Regions from separate parts of the Ideonella flava genome, predicted to be linked through region 2. Evidence: riboswitches for the same ligand, from Rfam matches in the RefSeq annotation. Region 2 holds a riboswitch; the other holds the start of a gene.

Region 1 (5,080 bases), on a different contig from region 2:
CATCGACGATCAACGGCACGCCAGGCAGCCGCTCGCGCAGCGTGCGAAGCGCGTAGGGGTTGAGCAGGCCCTGGCCCGAACCAATGGGCGCGCCCCAGGGCATCAGCACTTCGCAACCGGCATCCAGCAGGCGCCGGCAGGCGACCAGGTCGTCGGTGCAGTAGGGGAAGACCTGGAAGCCTTCACGCGAGAGCTGCGCTGCTGCTTCCAGCAGCTCCCACGGGTCCGGCTGCAGCGTGTGCTCGTCGCCGGTGACCTCGAGCTTGATCCAGCGCGTGCCGTACAACTCGCGGGCCATGTGAGCGAGCACCACGGCCTCGCGCGCCGTACGGCAGCCGGCGGTGTTGGGCAGCAGGTGCACGCCGCTCGCCCGCACCATGCCGACGAAGCCGTTGTCGCCGGCCTCGCCCGACAAGGCTCGCTTCAGGCCGACGGTGACCACCTGCGCACCGGCCGAGGCGATGGCTTCGCGCAAGACCTGCGGCGAGGGATAGCCCGCGCTGCCGAGCAGGAACCGGCTCTTCAACGAGGCGCCGTAGACGGCCCACGGCTTCGCTTCGATCGTCATCTCGTCATCCTCCGACGATGGCTTTGAACAGGTTGATGCGGTCGCCGCGCGCCAGCCGATGCTCGCCTCGCCGATCGCGGGCGACGAAACTGCCGTTCAGTGCGGTGGCCACCGCGTCGGGCGGCTCGCCCAGGCGCGCCAGCAACTCGGCCAGGCTCAGGCCTTCTGCCTGGTCGACAGGCACGCCGTTGAGCAGGATGTCGGCGTCATTCGGATCGGTCATGCCAGCTCCATCTCGCGCAGCGCATCGTCGACGAGGGCCGGCGCGATCAGCCAGCCGTGCCGGAACAGGCCGATGATCCGCACCAGGCCGGGCCGGGTCTCGACGTGAGGCTCGTTGTCGGGCAAGGCCGGCCGCAGGTTGCGGTCGAGCCGCAGGACGCGGGCCTCCTGCAGGGCCGGCAGCACGCTGTACGCAGCCGTCATCAGCTCGACCGAGGTCTTCAGCGAGACCTCGCTGCGGTCCTCGCTCTCGATCTCGCTCGCACCGATCACCAGCACGTCGCCGGGCCGAGGTGCGATGTAGATGCGATGGCGCGGATGCAGCAGCCGCAGCGGCCGTGTGAGGCCATGGGCCGGCGCGTGCAGCCACACCGTCTCGCCGCGAACGCCTCGCACGGGCAGGTCGGGCCGCGCCCCCAGGCCCCGGACGTCGAACACCACGTCGTGGCACCGCGTACAGCCGTCGACCACCAGGCGACCGGGCTGCAGGCCTTCGACACCCGCGCCCCAGTGCCACTCCACCGCCGGTGCGCCGTCGAGCAGGGCCCGCATCGTGTGGACGGTGTCGATCTGCCCCTCGCCGGGCAGCAGCCAGGCGTGGGGCACGCCATGCACGGCCGGCTCCAGCTTCGCCAGGTCGGCAGCCGTCAAGGCGACCGGCGCCCGCGCCTCATCGTCCGACGGCAGTCGCGCCAGCATGCGTTGCGCGGTGCCCATGTCGCCGCGGTGGGCCAGGAGCAGGCTGCCGCCATCCCGGAAGTACGGCTCGCCCGGCAACGCGCGCACGATGTCCCGCCACAACGCGATCGACCGCCAGCCGAGATCGGCGACGCGGTCGCTGCCCACGTCTCGCTCCGCCAGCGGGCTCAGCAGCCCGGCCGCGGTGAATGCGGCCGCGCCTTGCCCATCGAAGCACGGTTCTGGGCCTTCGGCGGGATCGAACACCTCGACCCGGCAGCCGCTGCGCGCCAACCGCCAGGCCACGAGCCGCCCGAGCAGGCCGGCGCCCGCGATGCCCACATGCATCCCGGTCACCGCGTCAGGCCTTGTCGGCGTGGTCGGTCTGGATCGGGATGTAGATCTCGCCCCCGGCGGCGCGGAACTCGCCCGACTTGGCCTGCATGCCCCGTCCCAGCGCCTCGGCCTCGTTCACGCCCAGCGTGGCGGCGTAGTCGCGCACCTCCTGCGTGATCTTCATCGAACAGAACTTCGGGCCGCACATCGAGCAGAAGTGCGCCACCTTGCTGCTGTCCTTGGGCAACGTCTCGTCGTGGAAGTCACGGGCGGTGTCCGGATCCAGGCTGAGGTTGAACTGGTCGGTCCAGCGGAACTCGAAGCGGGCCTTGGACAGCGCGTCGTCGCGCGCACGCGAGCCCGGATGGCCCTTGGCCACATCGGCCGCGTGGGCGGCGATCTTGTACGCGATGATCCCCTGCTTGACGTCGTCCCGGTCGGGCAGGCCCAGGTGCTCCTTGGGCGTGACGTAGCACAGCATCGCCGTGCCCATCCAGCCGATCATCGCGGCGCCGATGGCGCTGGCGATGTGGTCGTAGCCGGGCGCTATGTCTATCGTCAACGGGCCCAGCGTGTAGAACGGCGCCTCGTGGCAGTGCTTGAGCTGCTCGTCCATGTTGGACTGGATCATGTGCATCGGCACGTGGCCCGGGCCTTCGATCATGGTCTGCACGTCGTGCTTCCAGGCCACTTGCGTCAACTCGCCCAGCGTGCGCAGCTCGGCGAACTGGGCTTCGTCGTTCGCATCGGAGGCGCAGCCAGGACGCAGGCCATCGCCCAGCGAGAAGCTCACGTCGTACGCCTTCATGATCTCGCAGATCTCTTCGAAGTGCGTGTAGAGGAAGCTCTCCTGGTGGTGCGCGATGCACCACTTGGCCATGATGGAGCCGCCGCGCGAGACGATGCCGGTGACGCGGTCCGCCGTGAGGTGGATGAAGGGCAGCCGCACGCCGGCATGGATGGTGAAGTAGTCCACCCCCTGCTCGGCCTGCTCGATCAGCGTGTCGCGGAAGATGGTCCAGGTCAGGTCCTCGGCGACGCCGCCCACCTTCTCCAGCGCCTGGTAGATCGGGACCGTGCCGATGGGCACCGGCGAGTTGCGCACGATCCAGTCGCGCGTCGTGTGGATGTGGCGGCCGGTGGAAAGATCCATCACCGTGTCCGCACCCCAGCGGATGGACCACACGAGCTTCTCGACCTCCTCCTCGATGCTGGAGGTGACGGCCGAGTTGCCAATGTTGGCGTTGATCTTGACCAGGAAATTGCGCCCGATCGCCATCGGCTCGATTTCCGGGTGGTTGATGTTGGCCGGGATGATGGCCCGGCCGCGCGCCACCTCGTCGCGCACGAACTCGGGCGTGATGAGGCCGCGCGGCAGCACGGCGCCCATTGGATTGCCGGCACGGCGCTGCTCGCGTTTGGCGTCGCCCAGGTAGCTGGCCATCCACTCGCGGCGCCCGTTCTCGCGCAGGGCGACGTACTCCATCTCGGGGGTCACGATGCCGCGCCTGGCGTAGTGCATCTGGGTGACGTTGGACCCGCTCTTCGCGCGGCGGGGTGCTCGCTGCAGTGCTGCAGCTTCGGCGCGCAGGGCGGCGAGGCTGTCGGCAACCCGCTCGGCGTTGCGGGCGCCGTCGTCGAGCGCCTGGGGCGCGCGGCCGTCGTAGGGTTCGGTGTCGCCACGCTCGGCGATCCACCCGCTGCGCAAGCCGGGCAGTCCACGGCGCACGTCGATGGCCACGGACGGGTCGGTGTACGGACCCGAGGTGTCGTACAGCGTCACCGTCTCGCCGTTGGTGAGGCTCACCTCGCGCACCGGCACGCGCAAGTCTGCACGCGAACCGGTGAGGTGGATCTTGCGGGAGGCGGGAAACGGCGCGCGCGTCAGCGACAGCAGCTCGTCGAGTCTTTCAGGGGCGTTCATCGGCGGTCCTTCGCAGCAGGCGGTTTGCTCCGAAGGTCGCCCCGCGACAGGTGCACCGAGAGACGGTGCCCGTGTCCTGAAGGATCGACGGCTCTTCTTACGCCGGTACTAACCGGTTCAAGTTCGCGGGTTCGGATCAACCGTCTCAGCACGCACCATGCATGCACCCCGGAGCAGGGGCGCATTCTCTGCGCCCGGCATTGGCGCTGTCAATGAACCGGCGGCGGATTGACCGGATTTCGACAGCGCGGGCCTGAAACGAAAAACGGCCCCGAAGGGCCGCTTGTCGATGACGAGAAGGCGTTGCCTTGCGTCACTGTTCGGTGGGGTGGCTGATGGGACTCGAACCCACGACAACCAGAATCACAATCTGGGACTCTACCAACTGAGCTACAGCCACCACCGTGAGCCAAAGATTATAGCCTCAGACTCGGGCCCTCCCGCGGGAGTTCACTTGGAGGCGGCGGAAGCCGCTTCGGCCGCCGTCGCTGCGGCCTTGATATCCACCTTGTAGCGGCGCTTGAGGGCATCGTAGTAGGCGGCCCCCTCGGCGGCCGAGAGCGCCTGGGCCACGTAGGGCTGGGCGCGCTCGTTGTCCGGATCATCGGCCGGCCGGTCGACCCGCTTGACCACCTTCGCGGCCACGTAGCCTTCCTTGCCGAGGTCGATGCCGATCACGGCGGGACCCTTGGTGATGTCGGCCCGCAGCACCGCATCGATCACCTGCCGGCCCTGCCCTTCAGGCTTGGTGCGCGACAGTTGCACGGTCTGCGGCAACGCCTCGCTGGCGTTCTGCTTGAGCGCGGCGACGCGGGCTTCGCCATCCTTCTTGGCGGCAGCCGCGGCCTGCTGCGACTTCACCTCGGCCAGCACGCGGTCACGGACCTCGGCCAGCGGCAGGATGCGCTCCGGGTGGTGCTCGACGACGCGGGCCGAGACCAGCTGGTTGGCGCCCGTCTCGACCGCCTCGGTGTTGCGCTTGTTCTTGATCGCATCGGTCGAGAAGATGGCATCCAGGAGCTTGGGGGATGCCAGCGGCCCGGCCGCGCCCGGAGCCGGCGTCCGCTGCACCGTGGCCTGCTGCGGGGCAAGCTTGAGCTTGTCGATCACCGGCTGCAGGCTGTCGGGCTGCTCGTACACCGTGTTGGTGAACTGCTCGGCGGCGGCGGCGAACAGCTCCTGGGCCTTGGGCTTGCTGATGGCTTCGACGATCTCCGGGCGTACCGACTCGAAGCTCTTCTTCTCGCCGCCACGCGCTTCCAGCAGCTTGATGATGTGGTAGCCGAATTCCGACTCCACCAGGTTGCTGATCTCGCCGGGCTTCATCGAGAAGGCCGCGTCCTCGAAGGGCT
Region 2 (5,080 bases):
AACTGGAGCGCGTGGCACGGCACTTCGAACTGCCCGCCGGCGTGCGCCCGGCCACCAACGGCTTCGACCCCCACCGCACGGGCCCCGCTCCCACCGCGTTCCTGCGCTGGATGGAACGCAACGTGCACGCCCACAAGATTCCCGGCTATCGCGCCGTGACCCTGTCGCTCAAGCGCGCGGGGCAGGCCCCCGGGGACGTGACGTCCAGCCAGATGGAGGCGGCCGCCACCATTGCAGACCGCTATTCGCTGGGCGAGCTGCGTGTCTCGCACGAGCAGAACCTGGTGCTTCCCTGGGTCCGCGAGGCCGATCTCTTCTCGGTCTGGCACGCAGCCAAGGAAGCCGGCTTTGCCACCCCCAACATCGGCCTCCTGACGGACATGATCGCCTGCCCGGGGGGAGATTTCTGCGCCCTGGCGAACGCCCGCTCCATCCCGGTCGCTGCCAGCATCAGCGAGCGCTTCGACGATCTCGACGCCCTTTACGACCTCGGGAACATCGACCTGCACATCAGCGGCTGCATGAACTCCTGCGGCCACCACCACACCGGCCACATCGGCATCCTGGGCGTCGACAAGGACGGCGCCGAGTGGTACCAGGTCTCGATCGGCGGCTCCGACGGTTCGACTCAGAGTGGTGCCGCCACGCCGGGCAAGGTGATCGGCCCCTCCTTCTCGGCCGACGAGGTGCCCGACGTGGTGGAGGCGTTGATCGATGTCTTCCGTCGAGAGCGTGCCGCCGGCGAGCTCTTCATCGACACGGCTCGCCGCCTTGGCGTGGCGCCCTTCCGCGCCGCGGCCGACGCGGTTCGCCATGAGACTGCCGTGGCCCCCGTCAAGGCAGTCGCGGCCGCCGAAGCTGTGGAGGCCGTGTGATGAGCCAGTTCCCGATGAACTTCGTGAAGCCCGCGCACGATCCCTGGCGCGCCGTCGTCGGCGAATTCGGCCCGACACCGATTCCGCCTGTGGCCCCGTACAGCCTCCTGACGGCCGAGCAGTGGCAGGCGGTGCGCAACACCTGGCCTGCGGACGTGCCGGTCGGCATCACCTTGGCCAACACGGCGGATGTCGAGGATCTGACCGACGACCTTGCCCGCTTCTCGCTGGTGGCGCTGCAGTTCCCCAAGTGGATAGACGGCCGCGCGTACAGCCAGGCCCGCGTCCTGCGCGCCCGCCTTCGATATGCCGGCGAGATCCGTGCGACCGGAGACGTGGTTGTCGACATGCTCCCGCTGCTGGCCCGCACCGGCTTCGATGCGGTCCAGTTGCGCGATGGCCAGAGCGAGTCCAGTGCCCGCCGGGCACTGACGCTGGTCACCGACTTCTATCAGGGCGACGTGCACCAGCCGCGCCCGCTGTTCGCGAGGGTTCCGGCATGAGCGCCCAGCAGTCTTCCCTGTCCTTCCTCCCCACGGCAGCCGCATCTAGCGCCATCTCCTTGTACGCCCGGCACACCGAGGGCTACGAGGAGCGCGTCGAGGCCACCATCGCCCAGTTGCGCGAAGCGGCTTCGGCCCATCCTGAGTCGATCGTCCAGGCTACCAGCCTGGGCGCCGAGGACATGGTGCTGACCGACCTCATTGCTCGCCTCGGCCTGCCGATCGCCATCGGCACGCTGCAGACCGGCAAGCTGCACGCCGAAACGCTGGCACTCATCCCCGCCATCGAGCAGCGCTACGGCCTCGCGGTGGAGGTGTATGCCCCCCGCGAGGAGTCGGTCGTGCATTTCGTCCGCCGCCACGGCGAGGAGGCGATGTACCAGAGCATCGATCTGCGCAAGAATTGCTGCGAGATCCGCAAGCTCGAACCGCTGTCGCGCATGCTCGATGGACGCGAGGCCTGGGTCACCGGGCTGCGACGCGAGCAATCGGCGAACCGCGGCGGCGTGCCGCTGCGCGAGGTCGAAGCCAACGGCCGGATCAAGTTCAACCCGCTCGCCGACTGGACCTGGAACGACATCTGGCATTACATCGCCACCCACGACGTGCCCCACAACGCACTGCACGACCAGTTCATGCCGAGCATCGGCTGCGCACCTTGCACGCGCGCGATTGCCGTGGGTGAGGAGTTCCGTGCCGGCCGCTGGTGGTGGGAGGATGAGAAAGCCAAGGAGTGTGGCCTGCACGCCGTCCAGACGGATCGCCACGCCGCCAGTGGCGAGGCGGTCGCCGCCTGATCTTCCGGGGAATGCTGCTTGAGTGCCGGGCACGTCATCTTCATCGGCGCCGGCCCGGGGGCAGCGGATCTGATCACGCTGCGTGGCGCCCGCGCCTTGGCCCGCGCCAGCGTGGTGCTCTACGACGCGCTGACCGATCCGGCGCTGCGCGAGTTCGCTCCCGCCGCTGAATGGGTCGATGTGGGCAAGCGCGGCTTTTCCGCCTCCACAGGCCAGGACCGCATCAACGTGCTGCTGGTCCAGTACGCGTCGACCGGCGCGATCGTCGCCCGCCTGAAGGGCGGAGACCCGAGCGTCTTCGGCCGCCTGGAGGAAGAGCAGCAGGCACTGGCAGAGGCCGGCATCACGAGCGAGGTCATCCCGGGGGTGACCTCCGCACTCGCGGCCGCAGCCGCTTCCTCACGCCCGCTGACTCGTCGCGGCGACGGCCGCAGCGTGGCGCTGACGACGGCCATGACGCAGGAGCGGGAGCTGAACGCAGGTCGCCGCGCCGACACCGAGGTGTTCTACATGGCAGGACGCCAGCTTGCGATGCTGGCGCGCCGCTTGGCCGAGGCGGGCTGGCCGGCCGACACGCCGGTCTGCGTGGTCTCGCGGGCCGGTTGGCCGGACCAGATCGTCAGCGATCACGACGTGGGCACCTTGCCGACGGCCTGCCTCGTGCACTCGGGCCGGCCGGCGGTGGTCACCGTCGGCGTGGGCGCCCGCCCGGTCCTGCAGCGGGCCAGTCCGGCCGGTGTACGCGCGGGCGACGAGCCCGCGGCCAGTGAGGGCGATCCCGCCGCCGCCTTCACCAGGCCTTAAAATTCATCGCTTTGCTTCGGCTCGCATTGGCGTGAGCCGAGGCCTTCGCGCCCCGAGGGGCCCGATCTTCTCGAACTTCCCACTGCCACCGCCACCCATGACCCACGTCGTCACCGAAGCCTGCATCCGCTGCAAGTACACCGACTGCGTCGACGTCTGCCCAGTCGATTGCTTCCGCGAAGGCCCCAACTTCCTGGCCATCGATCCCGACGAGTGCATCGACTGCGCGGTGTGCATCCCCGAGTGCCCGGTCAACGCGATCCTCCCGGAGGAGGACGTGTCGGCCGACCAGCAGAAATTCATCGCCTTGAACGCCGAGCTTGCGAAGGGCTGGCCGAGCATCACCAAGCGCAAGCCGGCCCTGCCGGATGCCGATGAGTGGAAGGACCGCAAGGACAAGCTCGACCAGCTCGTCCGCTGAGTCGACCGCCCCGGCCGAACCGCCCGCCTGGCGCCAGCCACGCGGGCTTTTCTTTGACCGCCGAGAGGGCGTACGACCCGCCTGCGCGGCGATAATCCCGTCGCCGCGGGGTCATGACGACGCCGTGGCGCATCCGCTAGGGGTGTCGGGCTGCCCTGCTGCCGCCCGACTGAGAGACACCCTTCGAACCTGATTGAGGTAATCCTCGCGCAGGGAAGCAGCTCAAGACGGCCGCGTGCGACTGAACTGCGCGCGAAGCCTCCTTCCGAACTTGCCGACCTGCCATCGACTTGTCGAGTCCGAGATGGCATCGAACCTTCTTTCCCCTTTCCTCGCGCGCAGGTTCCCCTTGCGCACGGTCACGCTCGCGGCGGTGAGTGCCTGCGGCAGCGCGCACGCGGTCGAGCAGATCACCATCACAGGTCGCCCGGTGCCGGCGCTGGCAGGCGTGGCGGGTTTCGGCGACGTGCCGGCCGCCAAGGCACCGTTCCAGACGCTCACGCTGACCGGCGCCAGTCTCGCCGACGCCGGCATCGAATCGCTGGCGGGGGTGACCGCCCTGGATGCGAGCGTCGCGGACTCCTACAACTCTCCGGGCTACTGGAGCACTTTGACCATCCGCGGCTTCACGCTGGACAACAACCACAACGTGCAGCGCGACGGCCTGCCCATTAGCGCGGAGACCGCGCTCCTGCTCGACAACAAGGAGCGCATCGAGATCCTCAAAGGCACCAGTGGCGCCCAGGCGGGCACGAGCGCACCCGGGGGCCTCGTGAACCTCGTCTTGAAGCGCCCCCGAGGGGCCGACCAGTCCACGTTGTTCGTCGGATGGACGGAGCGCGGGAGCTGGAAGGCTGCTGTCGACGTGGAACGCCAGCTGGGGGGAAGCGATGCACTTGGCTTGCGGCTGAACGCTGCCACGGAGTCGCTGGAGCCGGTGCTGCGTGACGCCAAGGGCCAGCGAAGTCTCCTGGCACTGTCGGCCGCTGCCCGATTCGGCCCTGGCGAGCGTCTGGACGCCGAGATCGAGCTCAGCCATCAATCGCAACCCAGCATGCCGGGCTACAGCATGCTGGGCCCGCGTGTTCCCTCGGCACGCGAGATCGACCCGCGGACGAATCTGAACAACCAGAGCTGGTCGCTGCCGGTCGTCTTCGACGGCACGACCGCGAGCCTGCGCTGGACCCAGCGCCTGGGGGAGGACTGGCAGGTCGTGGCGGACGCCATGACCCAGCAGTTGCGCACCGACGACCGCATCGCCTTTCCTTTCGGCTGCAGCGCCGAGGGCCGCTACGACCGCTACTGCAGCGATGGTTCCTTCGACCTCTACGACTACCGCAGCGAACGGGAACGCCGCGAAAGCTTTGCCGGCGGGCTGCATCTCGATGGTCGCGGCACATGGGGCGGCATGGCGCACACGCTGTCCACCGGCGTGACGTGGAGCGACTTCCGCCTGCATCCGAACACGCAGGCCTACAACTGGGCCGGCGTGGGCCGCATCGATGGCAGCGTCCAGGTGGATGCCGCTCCGCTACCGACGTATGAGGCTGATGGCCGGCACGAACAAAGCACGGAGCTCTACCTGCGCGACCATGTCGAGCTGGGGGCCAGGACGGACCTGTGGCTGGGCCTTCGCCACAGCCAGCTGCAGCGCGGTTATGACCAGTCCTTCACCACGCC

The links. A riboswitch is a leader RNA that binds a small molecule or an ion and turns the genes downstream of it on or off. The one in region 2 is predicted to bind thiamine pyrophosphate.
Region 1: another riboswitch for thiamine pyrophosphate. It lies ahead of thiC (phosphomethylpyrimidine synthase ThiC); the one in region 2 lies ahead of ACS5PM_RS19380 (TonB-dependent siderophore receptor).

The regions. Positions count from the first base shown of each region.
Region 1 covers NZ_JBPZHD010000001.1:621,333-626,412, forward strand. The annotation lists gene ACS5PM_RS02750 (thiazole synthase) at 1-568, opposite strand, end outside; gene thiS (sulfur carrier protein ThiS) at 573-791, opposite strand; gene ACS5PM_RS02760 (FAD-dependent oxidoreductase) at 788-1,816, opposite strand; gene thiC (phosphomethylpyrimidine synthase ThiC) at 1,830-3,728, opposite strand; TPP riboswitch at 3,806-3,909, opposite strand; tRNA gene ACS5PM_RS02770 (tRNA-His) at 4,053-4,128, opposite strand; gene ACS5PM_RS02775 (SurA N-terminal domain-containing protein) at 4,179-5,080, opposite strand, start outside.
Region 2 covers NZ_JBPZHD010000008.1:359,972-365,051, forward strand. The annotation lists gene ACS5PM_RS19355 (nitrite/sulfite reductase) at 1-875, shown strand, start outside; gene ACS5PM_RS19360 (DUF934 domain-containing protein) at 875-1,378, shown strand; gene ACS5PM_RS19365 (phosphoadenylyl-sulfate reductase) at 1,375-2,175, shown strand; gene cobA (uroporphyrinogen-III C-methyltransferase) at 2,194-2,979, shown strand; gene fdxA (ferredoxin FdxA) at 3,077-3,400, shown strand; TPP riboswitch at 3,529-3,633, shown strand; gene ACS5PM_RS19380 (TonB-dependent siderophore receptor) at 3,705-5,080, shown strand, end outside.